2 regions of the Litorimonas sp. WD9-15 genome follow, and region 2 is predicted to be linked to the other one. Evidence: predicted binding sites of a transcription regulator. Region 2 holds the regulator's gene; the other holds the start of a gene.
The links. The regulator LexA, encoded in region 2, represses DNA repair genes until DNA is damaged. The targets are predictions, from matches to a motif close to ATGTTCCNCTTGTGTTCC.
Positions count from the first base shown of each region.

Region 1: a site for LexA is predicted at 7,200-7,217, ahead of ACP9M6_RS11775 (ATP-dependent helicase). Genes of this name have one in related genera too.

Region 1 is NZ_CP189850.1:2,488,603-2,503,998, forward strand. It holds gene purC (phosphoribosylaminoimidazolesuccinocarboxamide synthase) at 1-379, shown strand, start outside; gene purS (phosphoribosylformylglycinamidine synthase subunit PurS) at 391-633, shown strand; gene purQ (phosphoribosylformylglycinamidine synthase subunit PurQ) at 633-1,295, shown strand; gene purL (phosphoribosylformylglycinamidine synthase subunit PurL) at 1,295-3,505, shown strand; gene ACP9M6_RS11745 (BolA family protein) at 3,505-3,744, shown strand; gene grxD (Grx4 family monothiol glutaredoxin) at 3,805-4,131, shown strand; gene ACP9M6_RS11755 (hypothetical protein) at 4,217-4,828, shown strand; gene rpsD (30S ribosomal protein S4) at 5,096-5,716, opposite strand; gene rarD (EamA family transporter RarD) at 5,889-6,809, shown strand; gene ACP9M6_RS11770 (hypothetical protein) at 6,766-7,083, opposite strand; gene ACP9M6_RS11775 (ATP-dependent helicase) at 7,223-9,577, shown strand; gene ACP9M6_RS11780 (hypothetical protein) at 9,587-11,038, shown strand; gene ACP9M6_RS11785 (50S ribosomal protein L11 methyltransferase) at 11,035-11,910, shown strand; gene ACP9M6_RS11790 (hypothetical protein) at 11,963-12,103, opposite strand; gene ACP9M6_RS11795 (aminopeptidase P family protein) at 12,376-14,205, shown strand; gene ACP9M6_RS11800 (putative quinol monooxygenase) at 14,209-14,466, shown strand; gene ligA (NAD-dependent DNA ligase LigA) at 14,463-15,396, opposite strand, start outside.
Region 2 is NZ_CP189850.1:1,833,407-1,848,802, forward strand. It holds gene gltX (glutamate--tRNA ligase) at 1-356, opposite strand, end outside; gene ACP9M6_RS08620 (ComEC/Rec2 family competence protein) at 416-2,551, shown strand; gene lexA (transcriptional repressor LexA) at 2,561-3,202, opposite strand; gene ACP9M6_RS08630 (DUF6980 family protein) at 3,299-3,499, opposite strand; gene trpC (indole-3-glycerol phosphate synthase TrpC) at 3,517-4,320, opposite strand; gene trpD (anthranilate phosphoribosyltransferase) at 4,317-5,336, opposite strand; gene ACP9M6_RS08645 (anthranilate synthase component II) at 5,333-5,908, opposite strand; gene trpE (anthranilate synthase component I) at 5,908-7,374, opposite strand; gene ACP9M6_RS08655 (SurA N-terminal domain-containing protein) at 7,382-9,310, opposite strand; gene tpiA (triose-phosphate isomerase) at 9,446-10,171, shown strand; gene ACP9M6_RS08665 (hypothetical protein) at 10,259-11,236, shown strand; gene ACP9M6_RS08670 (hypothetical protein) at 11,233-11,571, opposite strand; gene ACP9M6_RS08675 (hypothetical protein) at 11,744-12,847, shown strand; gene ACP9M6_RS08680 (peptide chain release factor 3) at 12,851-14,440, opposite strand.

The DNA.
Region 1 (15,396 bases), 660 kb from region 2:
CCACACATTCGGTTGGGCCACACCCGGTGAATTGGACGAGATGATCGCCATGACACTTCGTATCAATGATTACCTTCAAGGTATGTTTGGCGGGATCGGGATTAAGCTTATAGACTTCAAAATCGAATTTGGCCGCTTGGACGTTCAAATGGACAATGGCGTCACCGCGCATCAGGTGATCCTTGCCGATGAAATCAGCCCGGATAGTTGCCGCCTGTGGGACCGCGAGACGGATAGAAAACTCGACAAAGACCGCTTCCGCCGCGACCTCGGCGAAGTGACTGAAGCCTATACCGAAGTCGCCACACGCCTCGGCATCCTGAAAGAAGCCAATAATAAATCCGCGCCGAAACTCTCGGTCGTCTCGAATGATGATTAGGAACTAGACCCATGAAAGCACTCGTATATGTCGGCCTGAAACCCGGCGTCCTTGACCCACAGGGCCGGACCATTGCCCGCTCCCTCAACGATCTCGGCTTTGATGAAGTCACGAATGCGTTGCAGGGTAAAGTCATCGAACTCACGCTGAACGGCGAAGATGCAGAGGCCGCAGAAGCCCGCGTCACAGAGATGTGCGAGAAGCTCCTCGCCAATACGGTGATCGAGAATTACCGCATCGAGATGCAACCATAATGCAAACCGCCGTCATCCGCTTCCCCGCTTCGAATTGCGACCGCGACGCTGCGGTGGCCCTCGAAAAAGTCACGGGCCGTGCGCCCATCATGGTCTGGCATCGCGAGACCGAGCTACCCGACGGGATAGATTTCGTCGTCATGCCCGGTGGGTTTTCCTATGGTGATTATCTGCGCTCCGGCGCGATTGCCTCCCGCTCGCCCATAGTCCGCGACATTAAGGCCAAGTCTGAGGCGGGTCTGCCCGTTGCAGGTTTCTGCAATGGCTTTCAGGTTCTGACCGAAGCCGGAATGTTACCGGGTGCATTGATGAGGAATAAAAATCTGAAATTTGTCTGTCGTCCGGAACGCCTGACAGTGGCAAATGCAAATACGCGTTATACGAAACACTATGCGCCAAAATCCGAAGTCACCTTCCCTGTCGCCCATCATGACGGGAACTATTTCGCGGATAAGGACACCCTTAACCGGATTGAAAAAGAAGGCCGTGTGACCTTCCGCTATGTCAGTAACCCGAACGGGTCGCTGAATGACATCGCGGGTATCGTCAACAAGGCTGGCAATGTCTTCGGCATGATGCCCCACCCCGAACGCGCCATAGACGACATGCATGGCGGCACAGACGGGCTAGGCCTGTTCAAATCTATTATTGAGTCAATCTGATGGCCAAGAAAAGTGAAATTACGCCCGAGATTGTGGCCGAGCATGGCCTATCCGAGAGTGAATATGCCATTATTTTGGACCGTTTGGGGCGGGAGCCGAACCTGACGGAACTGGGTATTTTCTCTGTCATGTGGTCGGAGCATTGTTCTTACAAATCTTCCCGCCGACACCTCGCGAAATTCCTGACGACGGGTGACCGGGTTATCCAAGGCCCTGGTGAGAATGCGGGTGTCATTGATATTAATGATGGCGACGCGATTATTTTCAAAATGGAGTCCCATAATCATCCGTCTTACATCGAGCCTTATCAAGGCGCCGCGACGGGTGTTGGCGGCATCATGCGCGATGTCTTTACGATGGGCGCGCGTCCAATTGCACTGATGAATGCGCTCCGTTTTGGGGAACCCACCCATTGGAAGACAAAGCAACTTGTCAGTGGCGTCGTGGCGGGCATTGGAGGCTACGGTAATTGCGTCGGCGTACCAACGGTTGGCGGGGAAACGAATTTCCATAAGGGCTATAACGGCAACATCCTCGTCAATGCGATGTGTGTTGGTCTTGCGAAAGCCGATAATATCTTTCTCTCCGCTGCCAAGGGTGTCGGTAATCCCATATTCTATGTCGGCTCCAAAACCGGCCGCGACGGCATTCACGGCGCGACCATGGCGTCTGCGGAATTTGACGATGATAGTGATGAGAAACGCCCAACCGTTCAGGTCGGCGACCCGTTCACAGAAAAACTCCTGATTGAAGCCTGTCTCGAACTCATGGCGACAGATGCGATTATCGCGATTCAAGATATGGGCGCGGCGGGACTCACCTCCTCCTCCATTGAGATGGCGGATAAGGGCGGCGTAGGCATTCAAATCAACCTCGACAAAGTCCCGCAGCGTGAGCCGAATATGACGGCTTACGAGATGATGCTCTCAGAATCCCAAGAGCGCATGCTCATGGTCATTCAGCCGGGCAAGGAAAAGCTGGCCTATGACATTTTCGAAAAATGGGAATTGGATGTCGCTCTGATCGGGAAGACGACCGATACGGGTAACCTCGTCCTGAAACATAAGCGCAAGAAGGTCTGTGATATTCCAATTGCGCCGCTGGCCGATGACGCGCCAAATTATGATCGTCCACATGTAAAAACGGATGCGCGCGAGGTGCTGGAAGCTCGCGATATTCACGAAACGCAGGACTATAATGACGCCCTGCTCCGCATTATGACCTCGCCGGACATCGCATCCAAACGCTGGATTTGGGAGCAGTATGATCGCCACGTCATGACCGACACGGTCGATAGTAGCCAGTCCGGTGGGGACGCCGCGATTGTCCGCGTTCACGGCACCAAGAAAGCCGTCGCCATCACGACGGATTGTACACCCCGTTATGTTTATGCAGACCCTTATGAAGGCGGAAAACAATGCGTAGCCGAGACGTGGCGCAACCTGACCTGCGTTGGCGCAGACCCGATTGCGATCACAGACTGCCTGAACTTCGGCAATCCCGAACGGCCCGAAATCATGGGCCAATTTGTCGGCGCGATTGAGGGTATGAACGAAGCGTGCCACGCTTTTGACTATCCCGTCGTGTCCGGAAATGTCTCGCTCTATAATGAAACCAATGGTCAAGCCATTCCGCCAACCCCGGCTGTGGGTGGCGTCGGACTTATCCCCGATCTCGAAAAACACATGACGCTCAAGGGCGCCAAAGCTGGCGATACGCTGATCCTCATCGGAGATACGACAGGCTGGCTCGGCTCTTCTATCTATCTCTCCGAAATACTGTCCCGTGAAGACGGCGCGCCGCCGCCGGTCAATCTCGCGACGGAAAAGCTGAACGGTGATTATGTGCGCAAGCTCATTCGTGGCCGTCGCGTCAACGCAGTCCACGACTGTTCTGATGGTGGCTTAGCAGTAACAGCCTGCGAAATGGCTTTTGCCTCAGGACAAGGGATGCACATCGTCGCGCCGACCAATGGCAAGACTCATGGTTGGTTGTTTGGTGAAGATCAGGCCCGCTACCTCCTCGCTGTGGAAGAAAACTCGGTAAACCCCGTTATTGCGACCGCCAAAGCTAAGGGCATTGAGGCCCAAATCGTCGGCTCCGTCGGGGGGGACCGGATCAAAGCGGACGGCGCGTTCGACGTCTCGCTGGAAAAGCTCCGCGCGGCTAATGAGGCATGGCTCCCCAATCTCATGAACGGAGACGCGTAATGGCAATGGCAGGCGATAAGATCGCAGCTATGATCAAAGAGGCCATGCCCGATGCCGAAGTCGAGATGATCGATTTGGCGGGAGACAATAATCACTGGAAAGCCGTAATCGTCAGCTCCGAATTTGAAGGCCTCAACCGCGTGAAACAGCACCAACTCGTCTATGCCGCCCTGAAGGGCAAGATGGACGGCGCGGATGGTGAGTTACATGCACTGGCTTTGGAAACGCGCACCCCGTAACGGGGTTGAACTCCCCTCGCCCCACCCCCACATCCCGATTGAAACAACAGGGAAACCGATATGTCTGCCAAAGAGCAAATTCAGAAAACCGTCAGCGAGAATGACGTCGTGCTTTATATGAAGGGCACACCCGTTTTTCCGCAATGCGGCTTTTCTTCCACCGTCGTCCAGGTCTTTGACTATCTCGGCGTCAACTACGCGAGTGTGAATGTCCTAGAAGACATGGAGATTCGTCAGGGCATCAAAGAGTTTAATAATTGGCCGACAATCCCGCAGGTCTTCGTCAAAGGTGAGTTCATTGGCGGCTGTGACATCGTCCGCGAGATGTTCGAAAATGGTGAGTTGAAGACAATGCTCACAGAAAAAGGTGTTGAAACAGCCGCTTAGACGGTAAACCAAACGCTAATCCTCATTTAAACCGACGCTAACCCGTCTCTGCTATTACCTTCGCATCAAGTTGTGCCGGGGGGGCATGGCAGAAGGAGGACGGACGATGGCGCGGTTCGGAATTAACCACAAATCAAAACGAAAAGCCGGTATCGGAGGGTTTCACGCGGAATACCTCAATGACCGGACTGCGGCGCGACAGCGGAAGCAGATGGGATATCTGCGGTCAATCTTCTCGGGTCTATCATTACTGTTTGGCGGCCTGATGATCTATGTCGGGCTGCATTATATTCCCGCCTTCTTTAATCCGTCTCAAATCATCAAACTCGCCTCCAGTGACACAGCGCGACCCGCAAAAGCCGGATTGGAACGCGACAGTATTTTCGGGTCTATAATCGGCCCTTATATCGATATGTTCCAGCTGGAGCGCGCCTATATGCAAGCCGGTCAGAGCGTCGAAGTTCGGTATAATCTACCAAAAGGCGCGAAAATGGATGTGGCGATCCGACAATGTCGACGGCTTTGGATTGTTGAAATTTTCGAGTGCCAAGTCGTGAGCGAGAAAACCATCCGTATTGACGGAACGCGTGGGACGCAGAGCTTTATGCTCCCCAATACCGGTTTTTACTATTTTCAGGAACGTGTTCAACTTCCCAATCCAAATGAGAATTATCGTATCATATGGGCACGAAGCTGAGCCCGCATGATTAACAAACCCACTCATTAAGGGTTTACAATTTAATAGAGTAATTTTCATAACAATTACAGCGAAAACTGTGACCATCATGCAGGGACAAGCGGGTGTGCGCGAGTTTGCCTTCCCACAAAACGGCTTTTACCATTTCGAAGATACAGTGACCTTACCGGGGCCAGAGATTACGTACCGCGTCGTTTGGTCCAGACAATAAAAAGCCCGCCAACGCTTTCGCGCAGCGGGCTTTGAATTTGGTCTGAGGTGAGCTCCCTAGCGGGAGTAGAATTCCACCGTCAGATTTGGTTCCATTTGGACCGGATAAGGCACTTCGTCGAAAGACGGCGTGCGAACGAATGTCGCCTGCATACCCTTTGGATCAACAGAGATGTAGTCCGGAATTTCACGCTCGGACGACTCGAGAGCTTCCAAGACCAGTGCCATTGTGCGGGACTTTTCGCGAACTTCGACAACGTCACCTTCTTTACAACGGTAGGACGGGATGTTGACCTTCTTACCATTGACCAAGACGTGACCGTGATTGACGAACTGACGTGCGGCAAAGACAGTTGGGACAAATTTGGACCGGTATACAACGGCGTCCAAACGACGCTCCAGCAGGCCGATCAGGTTCTCGGACGCATCGCCCTTCATCCGTGTGGCTTGGTCATAAGTCTTGCGGAACTGTTTTTCCGTGATGTTACCGTAATAGCCTTTGAGCTTCTGCTTGGCGCGGAGCTGCGTACCGAAATCAGACATTTTACCGCGACGGGCATTCGCACCGTGCTGTCCCGGAGGATAGCTACGCTTGTTCACGGGCGATTTTGGACGTCCCCAGATATTTTCGCCCATACGGCGGTCGATTTTATATTTTGCACTCTGACGCTTTGACATAGTGTCGCGTCCTTTCTGTTTGACGTGGCCCGGCTCACCTCACCTTGAGGTAGCGATTACAACGACGGGACCACCCCTGCTCGTAATAGACGCGCTATCTAGCGGATCTCCGTTTCAAGTCAACATCCTGTTTTCAGTTGGCAAAGCGGCCAGACCGTGACAAGGCGCGAGCATGGCCGGACCAACCCCACAGCCCGAAACAAATGAAGGCAGAGCCGGCCTGATTGCAGGACTGACTGCCTATACGATCTGGGGCCTGTTTCCCATCTATTTCGTCGCGACGAAACATGTGCCCGCACTTGAAATCCTCGCCCACCGTATTGTTTGGTCCTTGCCCTTCGGTCTTCTGATTCTCCTGTTTCGGAAGCAGATTGCGGAAACGATAAAAGCACTCGTCACGCCCAAAACCGTTATCCTTCTGGCGATTGCCGCCATCGCTCTCGCGATCAATTGGGGCGTCTATATATGGGCTATTCAACAGGAGCAAATTTTCCAAGGCAGTCTCGGCTATTATATCAATCCCCTCCTATACGTGCTGGTCGGCGTGCTGTTCTTCAAGGAAAAACTGAGCGCGTTGCAAGGGCTCGCCATTACCTTTGCCTGTATCGGCGTCGCCATTCTGACCTTCAAGGGCGGCGTCTTTCCGGCCATCTCGCTCATCCTCGCCGTGACCTTTACGACCTATGGCGTCTTGCGGAAATATATCGTCGTGGGCGCGATGCCCGGGCTTTTCATCGAAGTGACGGTTCTGCTACTCCCAGCGATCGGAACGCTCTATTATCTGTCGCAACAGAACGGTCTGGCGTGGAATAATGCGGGGCTTGAGACGGATATTCTACTCGTTCTGGCGGGGCCACTGACCGTGCTGCCCCTTCTCGCTTTCGCCTTTGCCGCGCGGCGGATCAAACTCTCGACGCTTGGCATCCTCCAATATCTCGGCCCGACTATGCAGTTCGGCTGTGCGCTCTATTTCGGCGAACCGTTCACACTGGCCCATGCCCTCTGTTTCGGCTTTATCTGGCTCGGCGTCGGGGTATTTGCCTATGACGCTATTCGGTCATCCCGGCGTCAGGTCCGACCCGTTTCCCGCTGAGGAAATCCGCGAAGAGGTCCCCGCCCGGACTCGCGATGAACACGCCCAGCAGATAGACGGCGAACAGCACGAGGATTTGCGAGAAGAACAGAAACATCCCGTCTAGTACCATATTCTTGTCCGGCGCTTGCGGCGTGTTCTGGAGAACATTGCGCCGCGCCGAGGCAAAGGCGAAAGTCGACAGGAACGCCAGAACGAAGACAAGCCAGACGCGAAGACCCAGATAGCCCGCCAAGACACCCGCCAGAAGAATGAGATAACCAAGATATTTCATAGGAGCCTCCTGTCGGAGATTGAAATGCGAGTAAAGAGCGCAAAGCTCAAAACCTTATTCATTTGTTAGACTGTAAGACCACGATTGCGATACATACCGCCCATAGCCAAACTCACATGTTGCACCTATGTTCACTGCGATGTCCAAACCTGATTCCTTTCGTCCCGCGCCCCCGCCGCCCAGCTCGCGCAGTATTTCGCAAATGGCGATGCCAACGCGTCCCGGGGCGGCTGAACCTGCAGACTACCTTGCAGGGTTAAATCCGGAACAAGCGGATGCTGTGAAAACAACGGAAGGCCCGCTCTTGGTCTTGGCGGGAGCGGGTACGGGGAAAACTCGAGTCCTTACCTGTCGCCTCGCCCATATCCTAAACCAAAAACTGGCCTATCCGTCGCAAATTCTGTCCGTGACTTTCACGAATAAAGCCGCGCGGGAAATGCGCCACCGTGTGTCAGGACTGTTGGGTCAGACAACGGAAGGCCTGCCTTGGCTTGGTACATTTCATTCCATTGCTGCGAAGATTTTGCGCATCCATGCGGAGCTCGTTGGGCTGAAATCCAACTTCACCATTTTAGACACAGATGATCAAATCCGTCTGCTGAAGCAGATCATCAAAGCGGAAGGAATTGATGATAAGAAATGGACCGCCCGCTATATGGCGTCACTCATTGATGGGTGGAAAAACAAAGGTCTGACACCGGGCAAGTTAGGTCCCGGCCACAAACAGCAATTTGCCGAGGGCAAGGGACAACTCATCTACAAGACATATCAGGATCGGTTGAAAGTTTTGAACGCGGCGGATTTTGGTGATCTGCTGTTGCACAATTTGACGATTTTTCAGAACAATCCTGATGTCCTATCCCGTTACCACTCCAAATTCCGCTACATCCTCGTCGACGAGTATCAGGACACGAATGTCTGCCAATATCTCTGGCTCCGCTTGTTGGCCCAAGGGTCGAATAATGTCTGCGTGGTCGGGGATGACGATCAGTCGATCTATGGCTGGCGCGGCGCGGAAGTGGACAATATTCTGCGTTTTGAAACGGACTTCCCCGGTGCGAAAGTCATCCGGCTGGAACGCAATTACCGGTCGACAGAACATATCCTCGCGGCCGCCTCCGGCCTGATTTCTGCGAATGAAGACCGTCTCGGCAAAACGCTTTGGACCGAAGACTCTGGCGGCCATAAAGTCTCGGTCGTGGGCGTATGGGATGCCCCGGCCGAAGCCCGCATCATCAGCACAGAAATTGAAAATTGGCGGTCGCAAGGTCGTAAGTACAAGGATGTAGCCATTCTCGTTCGCGCCTCCCGCCAAATGCGTAGTTTCGAAGAACGCTTCATTCAAATCGGCCTACCTTACAAAGTCATTGGCGGCCCCCGCTTTTTCGAGCGGCAAGAAATCCGTGACGCACATGCTTACTTGCGCCTGCTCGTCTCGAACACGGATGACCTCGCCTTTGAACGCGTCGTCAACACGCCCAAGCGCGGGATTGGCGCAACCTCGATCCAGAAACTGCAACGCGCCGCACGGTCCATGGGCGTGCCGCTTGAAGCCGCCACGCGTGAACTCACCAAGACAGATGAAATCCGCGGGAAAGCCCGCACGTCCCTGCGGTCCTTCTGCCTCGACCTCGACCGTTGGCGGGCCCGGCTTGGCGATCTAAAACATACGGATTTAGCTGAACAAATTCTCGACGAGTCCGGTTACACCCAAATGTGGCGGGATAATAAAGACGCCAAATCCGCAGGGCGTTTGGAAAATCTAAAAGAGCTCATTCAGGCCATGGGTGAGTTTGATACGCTCCCCGCCTATCTTGAACATGTCAGCCTTGTACTGGATGTCGATAAGGGCACGGGCGCGCAAGAAGATGAAGTCTCTCTGATGACACTCCACTCTGCCAAAGGCCTCGAATTCCCGCTCGTCTTCCTGCCCGGTTGGGAAGAAGGCATGTTCCCGTCGCAGAAATCATTGGACGAGTCCGGTATGGCCGGCCTAGAAGAAGAACGCCGCCTCGCCTATGTCGGGATTACGCGCGCCCGTGAACAGGCGAAGATATATTTCGCCGCCAATCGCCAAGTCTATGGCAGTTGGCAGTCCTCACTCCCGTCGCGGTTTATAGACGAACTCCCGCCCGCGCACGTTGAAGCGCAAAGTGACTCCGGCTTACATGATAGTGGCGCAGTCGCCGAACGAGTTGCGAGCAATTTCTCGCGCAGTTTCTCAGACGCGCAAAACAGCCGCGTCTCACCGGGCTGGCAGCGTTTCCAACAGAATAAGAGCAAGAGCTTCGGACGCGCGCCGAAAGATATAGAGTGCCATGCCGTCCGGCGTCCGGCCAAGGGTAAATCCTCGAATTACAAAATCGGCGAGCGCGTTTTTCACCAGAAATTTGGCTATGGTGATGTCACAGCCGCAGACGGGACGAAACTCACCGTTAGCTTTGACAAGGCCGGAGAGAAAAAGGTGTTGGACGGCTTTGTGGAACGGGCCTAACACGTCGAAATGTTACGCTCACTCTTTATCGTTCTTATCGCCCTTTGCCTCACGGGATGCGCCTCAACAAAATTCGAGGTTCTGGACATCAATGCGCTATCCTCTGACCGGGACAATAACGGCGCTTTTGTCGGGCTGGAACGATTAGCCCAAAGTGCCCCGAACAGTCGGAAAAAACGCGTCAATATTATGTATCTTCATGGGATCGGATATGTCGAAAACCCGGAAGACGCACCTCTCGCTAATGCGTTCATTACGGGTGTGGCGGATGCTTACGGGCAGACCGTCGAAGAAAAAGCCGTCGCGAGTCAATGTGGACGAGCCAGAAAAGACGAAGATGTCGAGCTGTCTAACTCCATCACTATCACGGAAGTCAAAAAACGGACTTACAAAACAACGCTCCCCGGTTCGACGCTCAGCTTGGATGAGCTCGTCTGCATGGACCGTCAGGTTTTGCCCGTGGACAGCGATATCGAATATGTCATTTACCGCGTGTTTTGGGACGATATTTTCTGGGAGGCCTTACAACGCCCACATGTGGGACAAGACGCAATTGGCCAGAATGAGACGGGCATGTTCGCCTCTTTGCGCACAAAATATAATGGCCGCCTGAAGGATAAACTCGTTAACTACGGCTTTTCTGACGCCGTCCTCTATCTCGGCCCTGCGGGAGAGCAAATTCGCAATGCGGTTCGCGGCGCGATGTGTAGTGCCGCACTGGACGCCTCAGGCTTTGGATTTGAACAGCAAGGCGACCGTGTAAATCACATCGACATCTGTCAAATTGCGTCTTTGCGTGATATTGAAACGGATCCCTTTGCCTTTGTCACAGAATCGCTAGGCTCGAAAATCGCCTTTGACATTATGCGGGATGCCATGACGGACGGGCGAGGCAATGTTTATGATGATATGATTAAAGGCACGCAATTCTTTATGCTGGCCAATCAGGTACCGCTCCTGTCCCTGTCTGATATATCACTCAATGATCGTGTCGTCCCGGAACCTTATGCGGATGAGGAACGCCCGACGATTATTGCCATGTCGGAAATCAATGATTTCCTGAGTTACGAACTCGTTCCGTTTTACAAACAGCTATTAGAGCGCAGTGACCGCGGTGATAGCAATGCTCTGGACATGTCGGTTGAGACCGAGCGCAACCGCCTCATTGATCTCTTGGGGTTTAATATTGTAGATATGCGCGTTCAATTTTCAGGGCCCGTTTTCCCGTTCGTAGGCGGCTTTGTAGACCCGCTCTTCGCGCATAACGGCCATGTCAAACAACCGGAACTCGTCGCTTATATGCTCTGCGGTGCGAAGTCAGGACAGCTTCATGTCGAGAATTGCCGCGGCTTGAGCAGTGATGCGCTTCGCGGGAAAAACTTACGGCGCAAAATCCCAATCAATGAAAATATTGGCGGTGAGCCCCTAAAAGGCGAAGCCGCAAAGAGGCAGGGGAAATGACCCTTACCACACCTTTTGCGTTGGACATTATCACAACGCCGGACATTGCCTTTGACCTTGCCGATGCGCTCGGCATGGAGGGCGAGATGTCGGCGCTGGGCGTGACGATATTTGATGCACCCTCTGGCAAAATGCTGGTTCAGGCGCTCTTTCAATCACAAACAGACGCAGAGACGGTACTAGCTTCGTTGGATGCGTTCTCAGGGTTCGACAGCAAAATACATCAGTTACCGGAAACGGATTGGGTCAGTGAAACCCAATCAGGACTACCACCCGTCATAGCCGGACGGTTTTTCGTCCACGGCGCACATGATAGTGACAAAATTCCAGAGGATAAAATAGCTATCCACGTTGAAGCCGGCCTTGCATTTGGGACAGGACATCACGGGACCACAGCGGGTTGTCTTCAAATATTCAGCGAACGCCTCGACAGAGGTTTCGCCCCTAACCGGATCTTAGATTTAGGTTGCGGCGCAGGCATTCTGGCCATTGCAGCCGCTAAAACACTGTCGGCAGCTAATATCATCGCAACAGATATTGATCACGACGCCATTATGGTAACGGAACAGAACGCGACAGAGAACGCAGTTCCTGGACGGATATCCGCACATGTTGCGGATGGGTTTGACAGTCCAGCGCTTAAAAGCCGTCAATTCGATTTAATCTTCGCAAATATTCTCGCAGGGCCGCTAATGGGATTGGCCGAAGATATCGTGTCTGCCACCGCGCCGGATGGGACGGTTGTCCTCTCAGGCATTCTGGATGAGAAAGCAGAGGAAGTTGCCAGGTGTTTTGAGAAGGCTGGATTAAAGGTCACGCCGCAATCCAGTATTGAAGGCTGGACGTCCCTCCTCGCTATAAAGGCTCAATAAAAAAGCCGCCTCGTAACCACGAGACGGCTTTTAAATCAGAATATCTGATGCTCTAGATCGCGCGGTTAGCGCGACGAACGCGGCGCTGATCACGGCGGAGAGCGATTGTTGTACGGACCGGTGACGGCGTTGCGCGGCGCGCAGCTGTGTCAGTCAGGGTTACAAATTCTGTTCCGTTTAATTGTGTTGTCATTGTCTTTCTCATCTCGCGAGGATTGGGCTTATTCCCATCCTGATTTCGATGAAGGCTATTTAGGGTCGAATGAAAAATGCGGAACCACCACTTGGTTCTTTGAGCTATGCAAAATTGCTGTGACTGAAAAGCAAACTTTTTAACGTTTCGTCAATTCACTAATATCCGTGGCAAATAGATCGGGTCAGGAAACCGTTTGCCTTGAATCCACCCGATGCCTAACCTGTCTTTGAGATTTCAAGACGCCGCGAACGCAAATCAGGCCCAATCCTATGAACCATATCCCAGACAGCTTTCAGACATTTGACGTGACAGGAGGTCCGGAATTTGGACGTAAGAACCTGCCAAAACTGCGCGCGCAGATGGAGACGTTGGGTCTGGATGCATTTCTGGTCCCGCATGAAGACGAGTATCAAAATGAATATCTGCCGGATTGTAACGAACGCCTCATGTGGGTGAGTGGTTTCACCGGGTCCGCAGGTGCGGCCATTATTCTCAAAGATGCAGCCATTATGTTCGTAGACGGGCGCTATACATTGCAGGTCCGCCAGCAAGTGGAGGAGAGCCTCTTCACCTTCACAAAATTAGAAGGCGGCGGCATGGCCACTTGGTTACGCGCAAATATTAAAAAGGGTCAGACCGTCGGATTTGACCCGCGACTCCACAGTCCTGCAGCTCTGGCTCGAATTAAGGATGCGGTTAAATTTGCGGGCGGTGAAACCCACGCCTTGTCGGACAACCCTATTGATACGGCGTGGGACGACCGCCCATCCGTTCCCCTAACGCAAGTCAGCATTCAGCCACAAGAATTTGCGGGAAAATCACATCACGAGAAACGCGCTGAAATTGGACGCTCTATAGCAGCCTCAGGCGCAGACGCAGCACTTATCACCGCGCCGTCCTCTATCGCATGGCTGCTCAATATTCGTGGTGGCGACGTGAAATGCACGCCCCTTCCCCTCTCGACCGCCATCATTGATAAATCCGGACAAACGCAACTCTTCATCGCGCCGGAAAAACTCTCAGATCCTGTTCGTCAGCATTTAGGGAATGAAGTCAGTCTCCAATCTGAGAAGGCACTGGAGGACGCGATGAGCGCCCTCTCCGGAAAAACCGTGATCGCGGACCCCAACACGGCTTCCGCTTGGCATGTGGAAACCCTGAAAGCCAAAGGCGCGACGGTAAAATCCATTCAAGACCCGGTCGCCCTGCCAAAAGCGAAAAAGAACGCAGCCGAAATAGCCAGCACATCTGCTGCTCATATCCGTGATGGCATAGCGCTCGCGAAATTTCTCCACTGGCTCGACACAAAGGCGCAATCCGGTGACGTGGACGAGATCGACGCCGCCATGCAGTTGGAACAATTCCGTCGCCACGACAATTCCATCCGCGATATCTCATTTGAAACGATTTCAGGCGCGGGCAGTAATGGGGCCGTTGTCCATTACCGCGCCAGCACGAAAACCGTTCAAACGCTCAAACGCGGGTCGCTCTTCCTCGTCGATAGTGGCGGACAATATCCGGACGGCACGACGGACGTCACGCGCACAGTCCCGATTGGTGAACCCACGCAGGAAATGCGGGAACGGTTCACACTCGTTCTAAAAGGCCATATTGCACTGGCGACTGTCCGCTTCCCAAAGGGGACGACAGGCAGTAATCTTGACGCGCTCGCCCGCCACCCCCTCTGGCAGGCGGGACTGGATTATGATCACGGCACAGGTCACGGCGTTGGCGTGTTCCTCGGCGTGCATGAAGGTCCGCAACGCATTTCAAAAGCGCCAAACAGAGTCGCCTTGGAACCCGGCATGATTGTGTCGAACGAACCCGGATATTACAAAACCGGCGAATACGGCATCCGGATTGAAAACCTGCAATATGTCACAGAAGCCGCGCCGATATCAGGCGGCGAACGGGACATGCTGGGCTTTGCGAACCTGACATGGGCACCTCTGCACAAAACCCTGATAGATACGGATATGCTCACGCGAGCCGAACGGGATTACATCAATGACTATCACGCAGAGGTTTTGACAAAGGTTGGGCCTTTGGTTGAGGGGGATGTGAAGGCGTGGTTGCAAGCCGCGTGTCAGGCGCTTTAAAGCATGTATATCATCTCCGGATTTGCTGATGTACCTGAAGCTGATCGTGAGGCCTTTGCCCGCGCTTTGCCGGAGCATACGCGACTGACCCGCGCGGAACCTGGCTGCCACTATTTCGAAGTAAAACCTCATCCAACTATTTCGGGACGCTATGTCGTCAACGAAGCCTTTGATGATGAGCGCGCTTACAACGCGCATATTAAGCGGGCTAATTATACAGAATGGGCTAAAATCACGCGTAATCTTAAGCGCAGTTATTAGGCAATCAGCGCCAACCACTCATCTTCGGTCAGCACTTTCACGCCAGCCGCTTCGGCCTTTTTCAGCTTCGATCCCGCGCCCGGACCTGCCACCAGATAGTCCGTTTTACCCGATACGCTGCCCGAGACTTTCGCGCCGAGCGACTGCGCGCGGGCTTTGGCTTCATCGCGGGAGAACCGTTCGAGTTTGCCTGTGAAGACGACGGTCTTACCGCTGACAGGACTGTCGGAGGTCGGGACTTCGGCGTCGAGAATATTGAGTTGCGCCGCGAGGTCATCCAGCAGTTTCAAATTGGCGTCTGATGCAAAGAAATCAGCCAGCGCAGAAACCGCCGCCTGCCCTAATCCGTCAACATTCAGGAGTCCTGCTACGGCTTGGCTTTCACCATTTTCCAATTCAGGAATAACCGCCCGGAATCTTTCCCATGACACAAAATATCGGGAGATCAGGCGGGAATTCCCCTGCCCGATATGTCTGATACCGAGTGAGCGTAAAACCCGTTCAAATTCGATGGTCCGACGTGAGTCGATAGCGGTAAACAGTTTTGCCGCACTCGTCTCTCCAAAGCCTTCCCAAGTCTCCAGTTTAATCTCGGCGTTCCGATCTCGCAGCGTAAAAATATCGGCTGGGCTTGTGACGAGACCTTTCTCGTAAAAGGCTTCAATCTGTTTCTCGCCCAGACCGTCAATGTCAAAACTGGGACGCGACACGAAATAAATGAGGCCCTGAACGGCCTGTGCCGGACAGAACAAGCCATTTGTACATCGACGGACGACATCTTGCCGTCCCGTCTTCTCGTCAATATCGGCGGAAACGGGGGCGTCGCAAACCGGGCAGTTGGTCGGGAATTTGAAGGGCTGCCCCCCACCAATTTCGACGACTCGTAAAATCTGCGGGATGACATCCCCGGCCCGTTGTATCTCGACCATA
Region 2 (15,396 bases):
CGGTTGTTTTCGCGGGCTTCGGCTTTGAGAGCGTCGACCTCTTCATCAGTCGCATAACAGCGATAGGCCGTGCCATTTGCCAGCATCGTCTCGGCGGCGGCGACGTGGTCGTCAGCATTGCGGCTTTGATAGACGACATCGCCATCATGTTTGACGCCGAGCCATGCCATCCCGTCGAGAATCGCGCGGGTCGCATCCTCCGTACTGCGGGCTTTGTCAGTATCTTCCACGCGCAGGCGAAATGTCCCACCCATTTTCTTGGCAAAATAGTAATTGAACAAGGCTGTTCTGGCCCCGCCAATATGTAAATATCCGGTGGGCGAGGGGGCAAAACGTGTGACGACGGGGTGGCTCATACAGATATAAGACTTTCTCGCTTGCATTGTTCCTGAATTTCGTCGCTCTATGGCACGGGATGTTCGGGGATAATAGCGATTTTGCGCGGGATTGGCCGCATGACGGACCTGCGGAAAGGCAGTTTGCGCGGTGGGCTGCCCGTCTGCAGGTCGAGCCGGATTTTAACACGGGCGTGATCGCATTTGCAGTCGGGATCGGCGCCTATTTCGCGCTGCCGCAAGAACCTGGCGTCATCTTGGTGGGGCAAGCTATTCTGGGCTTTGCCGTTTTGTGGATCGTATCGTCGCGCAAGGATTTTGTGGGGCAGGGGCTGGTCTGGATTGCGCTCCTGATCGCACTCGGTTTTGGGCGGAGCCTCTGGCACAGTGCTGCCGCCGAAACGCCGCGTCTCCCCGTTCAGGAATATACTTACCGCGTCGAGGGCTGGGTCAGCGCGATCGAGAAATCGGGGCGAAGCGAGCGCTATGTGATCGAGGTTCTGGACATCGAACGATTATCCAACGCCGAAACGCCTAAGCGGGTACGCATCCGCGTCACCAAAGCGCCCGATCCGCCCATCCTTGCAGGCGATACAATCAATTGGCTGGCCGCTATGAAGGCTCCGCCCGGACCTGTCGTGCCAGGGGGATATGATCCGGCGCAGGCGGCCTATTTCAAGGGCATTGGGGGTTACGGATTTGGATATGGCGCGCCGCGGCAACAGGGCGATGCGGAGCTTGGCCTTGTCGATTCGACCAGACGAGCGATTGTTCGGTGGCGGTTTGGGCTTGCAGACCGGGTTATGGCAGTGGCTCCGGCTGAAACAGCAGGACTTCAAGCAGCTCTGATGACCGGTGTCCGACGCTATATCCCCGAGGAGCAGACGGAGAACCTGCGCGTCGCAGGTCTGGCGCATATTCTCGCAATTTCGGGATTGCATATGGGCTTGCTGGCGGGCGGGACGTTTACCGTTATGACGCTGCTGCTCGCCTGTATCCTGCCGCTCTCGCGCCGATATGATGTGCGCAAGCCCGCAGCCGTCATCGGAATAATCGCGGCGACGGCCTATCTCGTTCTGTCCGGTGCATCGGTCGCGACCCAACGCGCCTGGGTCATGGCGGTGATTGTGTTTCTTGCCGTCATACTGGACAGGCGGGCGGTCTCCATGCGCTCCGTTTGCGTGGCGGCACTCCTCACGCTCACGCTTCACCCCGAGAGCCTGATTTCCGTCGGGTTCCAGATGTCATTCGCGGCCGTCGCCGCACTCGTCCTGACCTACCAATATTGGCAATCCATCCGGCCCGTCTATGTTCAACCGACGCGATTTCGTAGAGGCGTGAACTTCTTCACCTCCCTGAGTGTCACCAGCCTCGTCGCCGGATTTGCGACGGGTGGGTTTGCACTGTTCCATTTCAACCGTTTCGCCAAATATGGCTTTATAGGTAACCTTCTGGCAATGCCGCTTTTTTCGCTGGCCGTGATGCCGCTGGCTGTTATCTCACTGCTCGCAATTCCACTGGGTTTGGAACGCGTGCCGCTCTGGCTGATGGGGCAGGCGATGGAGCCTATCCTCGCGGCAGCAGATTGGGTTGCGGGCTGGCCGGGGGCTATGGCTTACATCCCCGCGCCGCCCGATTGGGTTCTACCGGTTTACGGATTGGGGTTTGCGATCATCTGCATTGCTAGGCGGTGGATGAAATTAGCGGGCCTGTTAATGATGCTCATGAGTTTCGCGGGCTGGAACAGCGCGGACGTCCCTGACCTCCGTATTTCCGAAGACGGCAAAGTCGCGTTCTGGCAGATGCCGGATACGGGTGAGGGTGATCCTATCCTCCTCGTCGATTCACGCCGCCCCGATAGATATGGCCGCGATCAATTCGCGCAGCGTGCGGGATTGAACGACGTCGATTGGTTGCCATTCAAGGACAGTCTCGCGCAATGCGATGCGCTGGCATGCCGCGCGAGGATTGGAGCTTGGCAAATCTCAATTTTACAGAGCCCGTCCGAAGTGCCGGCAGAATGCGAAACCTCTGATCTCGTCATCCTCTCGGTCAGGCGGGCCGGACCCGTGGCGCGTCGAAACTGCGATTCAGTTCTGATTGACGAAACAACATTATGGGAGACGGGTGCGCTGGACGTCTATCTGAAAGACACTCTAACGACAAAAGCCGCGCGCCGCCCCGAAGGACAGCGGCGGCTTTGGCATAATCCATAAATATCTGACTTACTGGTAGCTGCGGACGAGCCCTACGAGCACACCCTGAACCTCGACACGGTCCGGACCGTAGGTCTTTGTCGGAAACTCTTTATTCTCCGCAATCAACTCGATCTCATTACCCGTTTTGTAAATGCGCTTGAGAGTCGCTTCGTCCTGATCGACGAGGGCCACTACAATTTCATTATTGCGGGCTGTATTGGCCTTGCGGATGACAACAATATCGCCGTCCATAATGCCCGCTTCAATCATTGACTCACCTTCAACTTCGAGCGCGTAGTGGTCGCCATTGCCCATCATGGAGGGTGGGACAGCCATCAGGTTGTGGCTATCCTCAATGGCAGCAATGGGCAGCCCCGCCGCGATTTTGCCAACAAACGGAATTTCGTATGTGTCATTGGCCGCAACAGGTGTCAGCGCATTATCCTCATCATAACCTTCCGGCAGTTTCAAAACTTCAATCGCCCGCGCCTTATTCGGCAGGCGGCGGATAAAGCCACGTTCTTCCAATGCTGAGATCAACCGGTGAATACCGGATTTCGACGCCAGACCGAGTTGATCCTTCATTTCATCATAGGAGGGCGGTACACCCACGGCCTTAATCCGTTTATCAATGAGAATGAGCAGGTCTCTCTGCTTCTGGGTCAGCATAGCGGTCTCCGTATTTTGGCCGAACAAATCAGCAACATCGCCTTTTGTTCTACGGATGTTCTGCTGATTGTCAAGTCACATCAAAAGTGAGGCAAATCAGTCATCATCCTGCGTTGCTAGTTGAATGCCGCACCAAGGGCAGAAATATATTCTGTAAATAGATTGTCCACCATCCTTGATGTAGATGCCCCACTCATCATTGTTATCATCATCTTTATGATGAAATATGACCATGTCTGAGCAATCATGTCTGTCAGGATGATCGGGACATGTCCGTTCAAGATCAGCTTTCATCATGTCACAGCAATACTCAGTCATTTCATAATAAGTTTATTCGTGGCTTTTGCGACATCCTCCTGCCGCATCAAACTCTCGCCAATCAAATAGCCTTGCGCGCCGCTATCGGCGAGGCGGGTGATGTCGTCTTTTGTGAAAATGCCTGACTCCGCGATCAGTGTGCAGTCCTTTGGCGCTAAGCCCGAGAGGCAGTCAAATGTGTCGAGCGTTGTATCGAATGTTCGGAGGTCGCGGTTGTTCACCCCGATAAGAGTCGCGCCCAATCCTATTGCACGTTTCAACTCGGCTTCGTCATGCGTCTCAACCAAGGCGTCCAACCCAAGCGTTTCGGCCTCCTTCATCAGAGCTTTCGCCGTCTCGTCACCAATCATCGCCAGAATGACAAGAATACAATCTGCCCCCATCGCGGCGCTTTCCGCGATTTGGATGGGATCGAGCATGAAGTCCTTGCGGAGCAGGGGGAGATGTGTCGCTGCGCGGACTTGCGCGAAAATTTCATTGCTGCCCTGGAATCCCGGGCCATCGGTGAGCACGGAGAGGCAAGTCGCGCCACCCGCTTCGTAAGCTTTTGCGATGTCCACCGGATCGAAATCTTCGCGGATGATGCCTTTGGACGGGCTCGCCTTTTTGACTTCACAGATGAGTGCAGGACCCGACGCCGCTTTGATCGCATCTTCGAATTTGCGGGGATGGGGCAGAGCGGCTGCCGTTTCGCGCAGCACTTCTATCGTGGTCTGCGATTTCAACGCCGTGACCTCATCGGCTTTATAGGTGGCGATGCGTTTTAACACATCCGGCGCGTCCATCAGGGCCGAGGTCATAATTTCACCCCCGAGAGTTCCGTCAGTCGCTTTAACGCCAATTTGGCAAACCCTGAATCGATGGATTGCGTCGCTTTGACAATGCCGAGACCGACATTTTCCGCGACACCCGCAATCATCAGGGCGACACCGGCGTTCAGGATGACGATGTCCCGATAGGCAGATTTTTCGCCGTCCAATAGGCCTTGTAACGCTGCCGCATTCACATCGGGATCGCCGCCTTTCAACTCCGCCATATCTGAAATCGGAATGCCAAATTCGCGCGGGTCAATTTCAAAATCGCGCACGGCTCCCGCGCGGACTTCGGAGACGAATGTCTTTCCCGTCGTCGTGATTTCGTCCAGCCCGTCTTCGCCGTGAACGACCCAAGCGCGTTTGGTGCCGAGCTCCGCCAGCGCCTCCGCCATGGGGCGTCTCCACCCATCATCGCAGACACCGAGCAGAATATGCGACGCGCGCGCCGGATTGCTCATCGGGCCGAGCATGTTGAACAATGTCCGGATGCCCAGTGCTTTGCGGGCAGGTCCGGTATGTCGCATGGCGGGATGATGGTTCGGCGCGAAAAGAAAGCCGATGCCTGCATCCTCAATACAGAGTTTCGCTGTGGCGGGACTCATGCCGAGGTCCACGCCGAGCTTTGCAAATGTATCGGCGGTTCCCGTCAGGCTGCTCGCGGCACGATTACCATGTTTCGCGACCTTTGCCCCAGCGCCTGCGCAGACGAGAGCGGTTGCAGTCGAGATGGAGAGCGTATGCAATCCCGTCCCACCCGTGCCGACAATGTCAATAACGTCGAAATCTAGCTCTACAGGGACCATGTTCTCGCGCATGACTTCTGTGCCAACACGGAGTTCCTGTGCGGACAAGCCAATCATTTCGAGACCGAGAAGGAGGGCGCTGACTTGTTCCGATTGCGATTCGCCGTTCAGGATTGAGGTCAGGGCCGCACGCAATGCTTCCGGTGATGGTCGGTCGCCCGCGCCGAGTGTTTTGAAGATGTCCGTATTGAGGCTCACCGCATCCCCGCAATGTCGAGGAACCGTCCGATCAGCTTATGCCCGTTCTCGGACGCGATGGATTCGGGGTGAAATTGTAACCCGTGAATCGGGCGCGTCGCGTGACGAAGGCCCATGATCTCGCCGTCTTCCGTCCAGGCATTGACGAGGAGTTCCGGGGGCAATGTTTCTCGTTCGACAGAGAGCGAGTGATAGCGCGTTGCGTTGAACGGGCTTTCTAAATCTTCGAATAATCCCGTGCCGTCATGGTGCATGGGTGAGACTTTGCCGTGCATGATTTCTTTGGCGCGAATGACTTTCCCGCCAAAGGCTTGGCCGATGGATTGCTGGCCGAGGCAGATCCCGAGTATGGGGAGGTCTTCGGGTGCCTGTTTGATAAGGTCTAGGCAGATGCCCGCTTCCGTCGGCGTTTTTGGCCCGGGGGAGAGCAGCACAGCTTTCGCGCCCATGGAAAGCGCTTGGCCGACCCCGATATCGTCATTGCGAACCACATGTGTTTCAGCGCCGAGCTCCTGCGCGTAATGCACGAGGTTATAGGTGAAACTGTCATAATTATCGATGACGAGGAGCATTAGCTATTCCCTCCGAACCGAACGGATTGTTCCGCTGCGCGAAAGAGGGCCGCGCTCTTATGCAGGGTTTCTTCGAATTCCATCTGCGGCACGGAGTCCATGACGATGCCGGCGCCCGCGCGAACGTGGAGCGTTCCATCTTTCACAATCGCCGTACGCAGAGCGATAGCTGTGTCCATGTCGCCATTGACGGAAATATATCCAACCGCACCCGCATAAATGCCGCGCTTTTCATCTTCCAACTCATCAATAATTTCCATCGCGCGGACTTTGGGTGCGCCGCTAACCGTGCCTGCGGGGAAACCTGCGAAGAGCGCGTCGAGCGTGTCGAGTCCTTCACGGATTTCGCCTTCCACGTTCGAGACGATATGCATGACATGGCTATAGCGTTCGACAGTGAACCGTTCCGTGACGCGAACCGTTCCGGATTTCGCGACGCGGCCGACATCGTTTCGACCCAAGTCGAGCAGCATGAGATGTTCCGCACATTCTTTTGGATCATTCAGCAGGTCCTGTTCCAGCGCCAAATCCTGCGCCGTGTTTTTCCCACGTGGACGTGTTCCTGCGATAGGGCGAACTGTGACGACACCGTCACGCAGACGCACAAGAATTTCCGGACTTGAGCCGATGATTTGATGGTCGTCGAAGTCGAGGAAATAGAGAAAGGGCGAGGGGTTCATCCGGCGGAGACTGCGATAGAGCGCAAAGGGCGTCGCTGGCAGTGGCGCGGAGAGGCGCTGTCCGATCACGACTTGGAAGATGTCCCCCGCGAGAATGTAATCTTTGGCTTTCGCAACACGCTGGCCAAATGTTGGACCGTCTGTTCCGAGAACGGGCTCAAGTTTTGGAATGGTGACATCGCGTCCCGTATTGGCGGAAACAGGCAAGGCGAGGTCCGCCGCAACGCGCTCAATCCGCGCACAGGCTGCGCCGTAATCATCGCCTGCATCAAGAGGTGAACCAATAATGATTTCCTGCGCGACTTGATCGAAGATACAGACGATACGCGGGCGCACCATGATCGCATCCGGTGTCCCGATAGGGTCATGTTTTGCGGTGGAGAGCGTCTCCACTTGCCGCACCATGTCATAACCCAGATAGCCGAAGAGACCCGCCGCCATGGGTGGAATATCTTCAGGAAGGTCGAAGCTAACTTCCGCTTGCAAGGCGCGGAGGGCGTCGAGAGGTTTGCCGTCACAGGGCGTATACTCGCCGCCGTCGCGCGAAATCTCGCTGGCATCGCCTTCACTCCGCCAGATGATATCGGGGTCGAATCCGAAGAAACTATAACGTCCGCGCTGTTCGCCTCCCGTCACACTTTCAAACAGAAACGCGTATGGCTTACCTTGCGCAGCCTTCAAAAAGGCAGACACAGGTGTGTCAATATCATTGATAACCCGCGCGAAAATAAGCTGCGCGGAGGAGGCGTCTAACTGATCAGGTGCAGGTGAAAATTGTAACGTCACGGCCGAATTATTGACCCTCGATACCCATAACAGTTGTCACTTGATCCGGATATTCGCGCAACTCATGCTCTTTCAAAATCGCGAGGCGATAGGCATTTTGTATATCCAAGCTAATCTCTGAAGAGATATTGCGCTGAACGACGTCGAGGATTTCTCCCGCAAGGCCGTCGCTATTAGGGGTAATCGTGTCCAAACGCGCAATTGTGTAAGTCTCTGGCTGTACACCCGCACCGCGGCTGATTTCGCCCGGCGCTCCTGTTAAAAGGTCGACGACGATTTGACCATCAATGTCGCGGGGCGGATTGGCGCGGGAAATGCCGCGTTCCTCGAGTGTTGCGGCGGTCCCGAGTTCCTCGCTCAAGTCCTCCAGCGTCCGGCCTTCACCAATTTCTCCGGCGAGGGCGATCCCGTGCTCATTCAAAGCGTCTTGAATTTGTTCGGAAGTCCAAGCGGCGATGACACTGTCGCGAACATCTTCCAGTGGGCGGACCTGACTGTCGATAATATCGACCACGCGGAACAGGACTGCGCCCTCATGGACGGTCTCGAAAATCTGACTGTCCAGCCCAATATCAGCCGTGAAGATTTCCCGCAGTAACGTGTCATCTGCCGCAATACCCGGAATATTTGTACTGCCTGCCAGACGCAGACCGTCCTGAGTCGAACCGGAACGATCTATGAAATCATAGCTTTCCATGGGGAGGTCTAATTCTTCGGCGATTTCTTCCAATGTTCGGTTTTCAAATGTCATGGGATCAATCAAATCCTGGAGGTCAAAGATTTTCTCTTTCGCCTTATCCAGGCCGATTTCCTGACGAATTTCACGTTCCAGAGATGCAAAGACGGGGGACGTGCCGGGCGTGACTTCCGGGACATAAATAGCTTCCCAACCGCCGAGACTGTTTAATCCAGCCGCCGCTTGGCCTTCTTCCAGGTTGAAAGCGATTTCATCCGTGGCGGAGTCAATCAGCGTGTCTTTCTCGATGTCATCATAACTATCCGGGGCCACGAGACCCAGTGCACCCGCGACGAGTTCAGGCGCTTCACCCGCCATCAGGCGGTCTGCGGCTTGCTGCGCGGTGGTTTCATCAGACGCCGCCAGAATGATGACGTCTCGTGTCGCTTGTGTCCCAAGGTCACCCCGTGCCACGCGCCGATCAAATTCGGCCCGGACTTCATCTTCGGTGACTTCAAGGTCAGGGAGGAAATATTGAGGTTCCAGACGGATCATCGTGACTTTGCGGTATTCCGGTGCGGTGTAGCGCACGGCATTGCCATCAATATAGGCCTGCAATGTTTCATCATCCGGTGCGTCCGGCGCGGGAACGGCACCCTTATTCAATGTCAGGATCGTCGCTTTGCGCTGTTCGGAGACATAATCAAAATAGCGCGTTGCAAAACCCGATGGCGCTTGAATTCCGCCCACAATAGCTTCTGTTGTTTGCTCACGGCGGAGGTCGCGTAATGTGTCCTCCTCAAAGGCCTTAATCGAATATCCGTTATTCAATCCGCCAATCGCTTGAACCAATTTGTCGCGATCGAATTCACCGGTGACACTCGATTTAAAGGCGGGGAAAGATTCGATATATTGTTTCGCATCCTGACGGTTCACACCAATACCAAGATCATCTGCATCTTTTTCAATCGCGAGTCGGAGTTGATATTGTCCGATCAGTTCGCGGTGAATACCCTGTTGATAGGCTTGTTCATTCGTTAGTCCTTCGCCACGCTGCACGGCGATTTCCCGCAATCGGGACTGTAGATCACGCTGGAAATCGCGGGTTGAGACGCTCTCATCGCCGACACTGACAACGGCATTTCGGACGCCCGGCACGAAAATATCATTCACGCCCCAAACGGCGAAGGCCAGAACTAAAAGTCCGACTAGAATGCCGACAAAGCCGGATCTGATTTTTGCACCGATGGACTGGGCCATTTTGCCTCGCGAAGCAGGGGATTTCGAAAGTTGACACATAGCTGTGCCCCCACTGCCTTACAAGACCTTGCTGCGCTTGCAATGTCGATAGGTTTACGACACATCTAAGACGAAATATTGAAAGATTGAGATCATATGGCTAAGGCTTTGCGTCCTCTCATTGCGGCAAATTGGAAAATGAACGGCTCACCAGATTGGGTGGATAAGCCGTTGGAATTTGATGCGCTTTTCCCGCAGGGCCAGAGGAAATCTTTGGATGTTCTCATCTGTCCGCCAGCGCTTTATCTTCAGAGACTTAGTGATACCACCCGCCAAGCCGGTATGTATTTGGGTGCCCAAGATTGTCATAAGGCAGCCAGCGGCGCGCATACGGGTTGCCTCTCTGCGGAAATGCTGATGAGCGCGGGCGCTGACTATGTCATTGTCGGTCACAGTGAGTGCCGCGCTGCCGGTGACACCAATAAATCCGTCAAAGCCAAAGCGAGCGCTGCAAAACGAGCAGGCTTAATTCCCATCATTTGTGTTGGCGAGACGGAAGCCCAGCGGGATAAGGGCGATGCGTTGAAAGTCGTTAAAACGCAAATTAAGGGCTCACTCCCCACACTGGCGGACTATGTCATAGCTTATGAACCCGTCTGGGCCATTGGTACAGGCAAAGTCCCGACGCTCAAAGATATCGCTGAAATACATGACGCCATTCGTGCGCAAGTCGGGGACGGGGTCCGGATTCTCTATGGGGGTTCCGTGAAGCCGACGAATGCGAAGGACATCCTCGCGATTGAGAACGTCAATGGCGCGCTGATTGGCGGGGCCGGGCTTGAGATGAAAAGTCTGTCCGAAATTGCTCGGCTTGCCGTTTAATTGATTTCCGAAAAATAGGGTTAACCAAGCGCTAACGCCTTGCGGGCAAGGTCGGTCTAACGATTCGACCCCACCTGTGAGGATAATATGCGCATCCTGTCTCTATTCGCTGTTTCAGCCCTGCTCTCCACACCCGTATTCGCGGCGGATTTGGGCACATATCGCCCAGGCACGCCGTATAGTAGTTCTGTTGCAGGCGGCGCGGATGTTTGCGAGAGCCATTGTTCCGGCGATGCGCAATGTAGAGCGTGGAATTATGTGAAACCCAATCCGCGCGTGTCCGGCGTCTGCGAATTTCTCTCCAGTGCTTCAACACCAATTGCGTCGCAAATTTCGATTTCCGGTGAGGGTTTTGCGAGTACGCTACAGTCTTCCCGCATGATGACGGGCGGTACAAATACAGTTCGGGTCGGAACGCAGGTGCAATCCCGTTCGAACACTGTGAAAGTTGGCCAGCCGACGCCAACCCGTCGTGTAGTAAGAGAGGCTGTTCCGCAACGCCCTACAGCTCAGCAGGCTTCGACACGTCGTCTTGAGAATATGAGCTTGACCGAGCAACAAAACCGTTATCGCCAGCCGGCCGCATCGCAGCCCGTTCAATCTCGTCAGCCCGCGCAGCCCCGTCCTGCCTTCAGGCCTATTTTAGACGGTGTCCCCCGCGCGTTCCCGCAATCGGTGCCCCAACCGCAGCGGCAATATCAGCCACAGCCCTATCAACAATCCCGCGCTGTTGCCCAGCCGCGTCGTGCCACCGGCCCGCGTCGTGTCGCACCACCGCAATATCAGCCGCAATCCGCGGCGCGCCCGCAGTCCGTAACACAGTCGCGTCCGCCGATTGGTCAACCCATTCAAGCGCCGGCAAATATGCCGCGTCGCTCCGTCATCGCGCCGCAAACTGCCGCGCCTGCACGGGACGTTAATCCCATCGCGCTGGCCCCTGAACAGGCCCAGAAAAGTCTTTTTGGTCGATTAAATGATGATGTGAAAGCTGCGCCGAGCGCAACGCCTGCGCCGACGACCCCGGTCACGACGCAACCTATGCCCGCTCTGGCCGGTGGACGTTAGGCGCGTTTGGTTTTTGCAAAAAAGTGCTTTACGCCCGCCGCGATCGCGGTGAAGGACAGGCGGAACCAACCGAAGATGACGAAAATGACGAAGCAGAGAATAATGGCGCCGAGTAAGCCTTCGGCCACTAACCGGCTGTCATAAGAGAGTAAGAAGAGTGTTTCTGATCCGCCTGAGAAGGCGGCGATTAGACCCAGAAATACCCAAATTCCGGCCCAATAAAAATTTATCAGCTCGTTTTTCTGTTTATATACCGTTGCGGGCACGAAGAGTAAGGCGACAAATCCAACCGTGATCGCAAACATGATGATGGCGGGTAGGAAGTGTATCAGCATGGGACGCGCTTTCGGTGAAGGTCGACTGTGATCTCCACATTTCAAGCCGCGTGCCGCTCTGGAAAAATTGCCATGATTTCGTCAATTTTCATGTTAAGCTTTCAATATGCATAAATTGTTCGTCCCTTTCACGCTTGCTCTGTTATCCTCAACGGAGGCTTTTGCGCAGGAGATGAGGGTCTCCACCGTGGCGCAGATTGAGGCGGATTGCAGTTGCGATCTCGACGCCGAAAGTGCGGGCAATCCCGAAGAGGCAATCTTGTTTGGTCTCTCGACAATGTGGATTGATGTGTTCGATCTGTCTAAATCCACGGAGAAGGGGACGCTGTTCCTCTCTGGTGAGGGCGAGACGGAGCGCGGGACACGGGACGTTCTCGCGGCGATGGTTGGGCAGGGCGATGCACGCGAGCTGCGGGTTGTTTTGGCGGAGGTCGGTCAGCTGGATATGACATCTGCGAAATCCGATATTTTGTCAGGGTCGTCCGCTGCGCCCGCAAAACCAAGCGCACCGGCGGCGAAAGTTGCTGTTGTAAAGCCCAAATCCGCTGCGCCTGTTTCAATCAAATCCAACACGTCCAATCCATTTAAAGGCCTCAAATACCCTGCGCCTGAAATTGTGAAATCCGGTAAGTATAGTCAAAAAATCGGTAATTGGACCGTGAACGGTGATGTCAAAATGGCGACGCCGAAAGACCCGCTTTCTCCACGTGAAACAACGGGCAATTACAAAGCGTCAGGAAAGCTTTCGGATAAAAAGCTGATTGACCGCGCTCTGAAAGAGGCGGGTTTGACCCGTGCGAAATACCCGAAGGCTGACTCACTTGCCGTGACGCGAGAGATATTAGGCACGCAGAATGCGTTTGCCTTTGGCGCAGCGCGGCGGAAGGGTGAAGTTGTCCGCTTCTTTGTGATGTCCCAAGTGGATAAAACGGGAAAATATGTCACGTTCTCCGTGTTCGAAGCCCCCCAAGAGGAATGGAATAGCTGGGGCGGATTAGCTGTCGTTTTGGCCAATACAGGGGTCAGGAAACCCGCAGAATTTACGCCTGAAATTATTGCCTCTGTCCGACCGCTTAGTCCCGCGCAGGAAGGCGAAATTTTTAAGACCCAGTATACAAACCTGATGCTGGCCCTGTTCCGCGGGACGATGATGGCGAATATGGGCACGCTCAACACGATGACGAGTTTCAATATGTCCACTGCGACTTGCGCGGGCGATTCGAATTGCACGGTCACGGCAGATGGGCTCGGTGGTTACACGGCAGAGACGAAGTAGGGCCTAAGCTCTTTCCTTGGTCGTGAGGAATCGGATGTCCGGGTTCTTCTCCTGCGCGTAACCGACATCCCATGAGGATTTGGCGAGGAAGACGGGCGCCTCATCGACGTCGGTTCCCGTCGTCATCACGTTTTTATCGACAAAGGCTTTGATGGTCGCGGGGTCATCCGCCGCTAACCATCTGGCCGTTTGATAGGGCGGGGATTCGAAGGTCACGTCGAGACCATATTCCGTCTTGATCCGTTCCCGCATCACGTCAATCTGCAGCGATCCGACCGCGCCGACAATCATGTCTGAGCCAAAATTTGGTTTGAAGAGTTGTGTCACGCCTTCTTCCGCAAGTGATTCCAACGCTTTACGCAGATGTTTTGCCTTGAGCGGGTCTTTCAATTGCGCGCGTCGCAGGATTTCCGGCGCGAAATTCGGAATGCCGGCGAAGACGACTTTGCCTGATTCCGAGAGGCTGTCTCCAACCCGTAAAGCCCCATGGTTCGGTATGCCGATTACATCACCTGCATAAGCATTTTCCGCCAATTCGCGATCCTGTGCGAAGAACAGAATCGGATTGTGCACGGACACCGTTTTATTCTCCGCCGTCTTGAGTTTCATCCCGCGCTTGAATTCACCCGAACACATGCGCAGGAAGGCCACGCGGTCACGATGATTCAGGTCCATATTGGCCTGCACCTTGAACACAAATCCTGCGACTTCTTTGCCGTCGGGTTGGATCATGACTTGCTGCCCAGCCTTTTTCGCGGGTTCTTCCTGCGGTTCGGGGCAGAGTTCGGCGAGGGCGTCGATGAGTTGCAAGACACCGAATTTGCGTAGCGCCGAGCCAAAATAAACGGGCGTCATGTGGCCTTCGCGGAAGGACTGCTCATTAAAATCGGGATATTCACGCGCGAGTTCCTGCTCCTCCATGAACTCGGTCAATAGGTCGTCATTGTCGAACATCGCGCCGATTGAATTGCCGTCGACTTTTGTCATGACATGTTCGCCACCCTCATCGGGTTTGACGAAATGCAGGAAGTCATTTGTGCGCAGATCGACAACGCCTTTAAACCGACGACCGGAAGCAGCTGGCCATTGCATCGGCACAACGTCGAGGGCGAGCTTGTCCTGAATCTCCGTAATAATATCGAATGTGTCGCGGCCTTCGCGGTCGAGCTTGTTCACGAAGGTAATGATCGGAATATCGCGGAGGCGGCAGACCTCGAACAGTTTCAGTGTCTGCGGCTCAATACCTTTGGCGACATCGAGGACCATGACCGCGCAATCGGCGGCGGTAAGGGTGCGGTAAGTATCCTCCGAGAAATCCTCATGGCCAGGCGTATCGAGCAGATTGAAAATCAGGTCTTTATGTTCGAACGTCATCACGGAGGACGAAACCGAAATCCCGCGTTCCTGCTCAATTTTCATCCAGTCCGATTGCGTCCGGCGTGCTTCACCTCGTGCGGCGACCTGTCCGGCAGCATGGATCGCTCCGGCCGAGAGGAGCATATTTTCCGTCAGAGTCGTCTTACCCGCATCAGGATGCGAAATAATGGCAAAGACGCGACGGCGTTTCGGTTCGAGTTGGAGAGCTTTGGACATAGCGGCGCAGATAAGGGGAAGGGGTGGCGTAGGCAAGGGCGAAGGTGGGCAGTGAAATCTTAGCGAACTGGAAATTACAATTGAACGCGCAGTCGAAATATGCCTCCCTTCTTTTTCTATTCTTTGGCATCCTCCGGCTCTACGGGGATCCATTCGCATTCGGGTGGCTATTTTGACTTGAAATTCCGTCAACTTACGACGGTCAATGCGCATGGATCGATCGATCAAGTCGGACGATGACAACATGAGGCTTATGGTGAAAAGTCTTTAGCCAAGCGTATGCTGCGACTGCCCATCTTGGGGTCAGCGGGGCACTCAAATAAGTAGCGGGACAGCCCGCAGGGTCAGTATCCACGACGGAGTACCGAATAAAAAACTTTGTTTTACGCGGGCATGACCCTGCGGCGGTGGTTTTTTATATAACGGTCCTGCGTGGTCACAGTTGTCCGTTATTTACCGCCTTCCGGTAAATAACGGACAGTGTCGGAACACTCGCCATAAAAGGTCCGGCATAGTCCGGCTCCTCACAACCGGATGCTCAACCCCACCGTCCTCCAGTACCAGCAAGCGAGGCCTCGCCTGTCCCGTGTCTGAAAGAACGAGATGAATATGACATAGGTTTGATAAGCGGTGATCATTCCTTTCTAAATGTGGGATTGGCTAACCCAATGTTCAGCTAAGCCACTGAACTCACACTCTTGTCATCCCCGTGAAGACCGGGATCCATTTGTTTATATTGAGGGATTGAGATAAATTTGCGTCAGCCAACCAAGCCTTCAACGAATGGATCCAGGAACATGTTGTTTGTTTCCAAAAAATATGTTCCGGAATGAGAAAAGAGAGACTGAATACTCAATGTCATCCCGCACTCAACGCAGTGGAGATGCGGGACCTATCGCCTGTAAACTCAAGCTTAAGCCCTGAAATCGTTGGGCCCCACATCTGCGCCTTGCGGG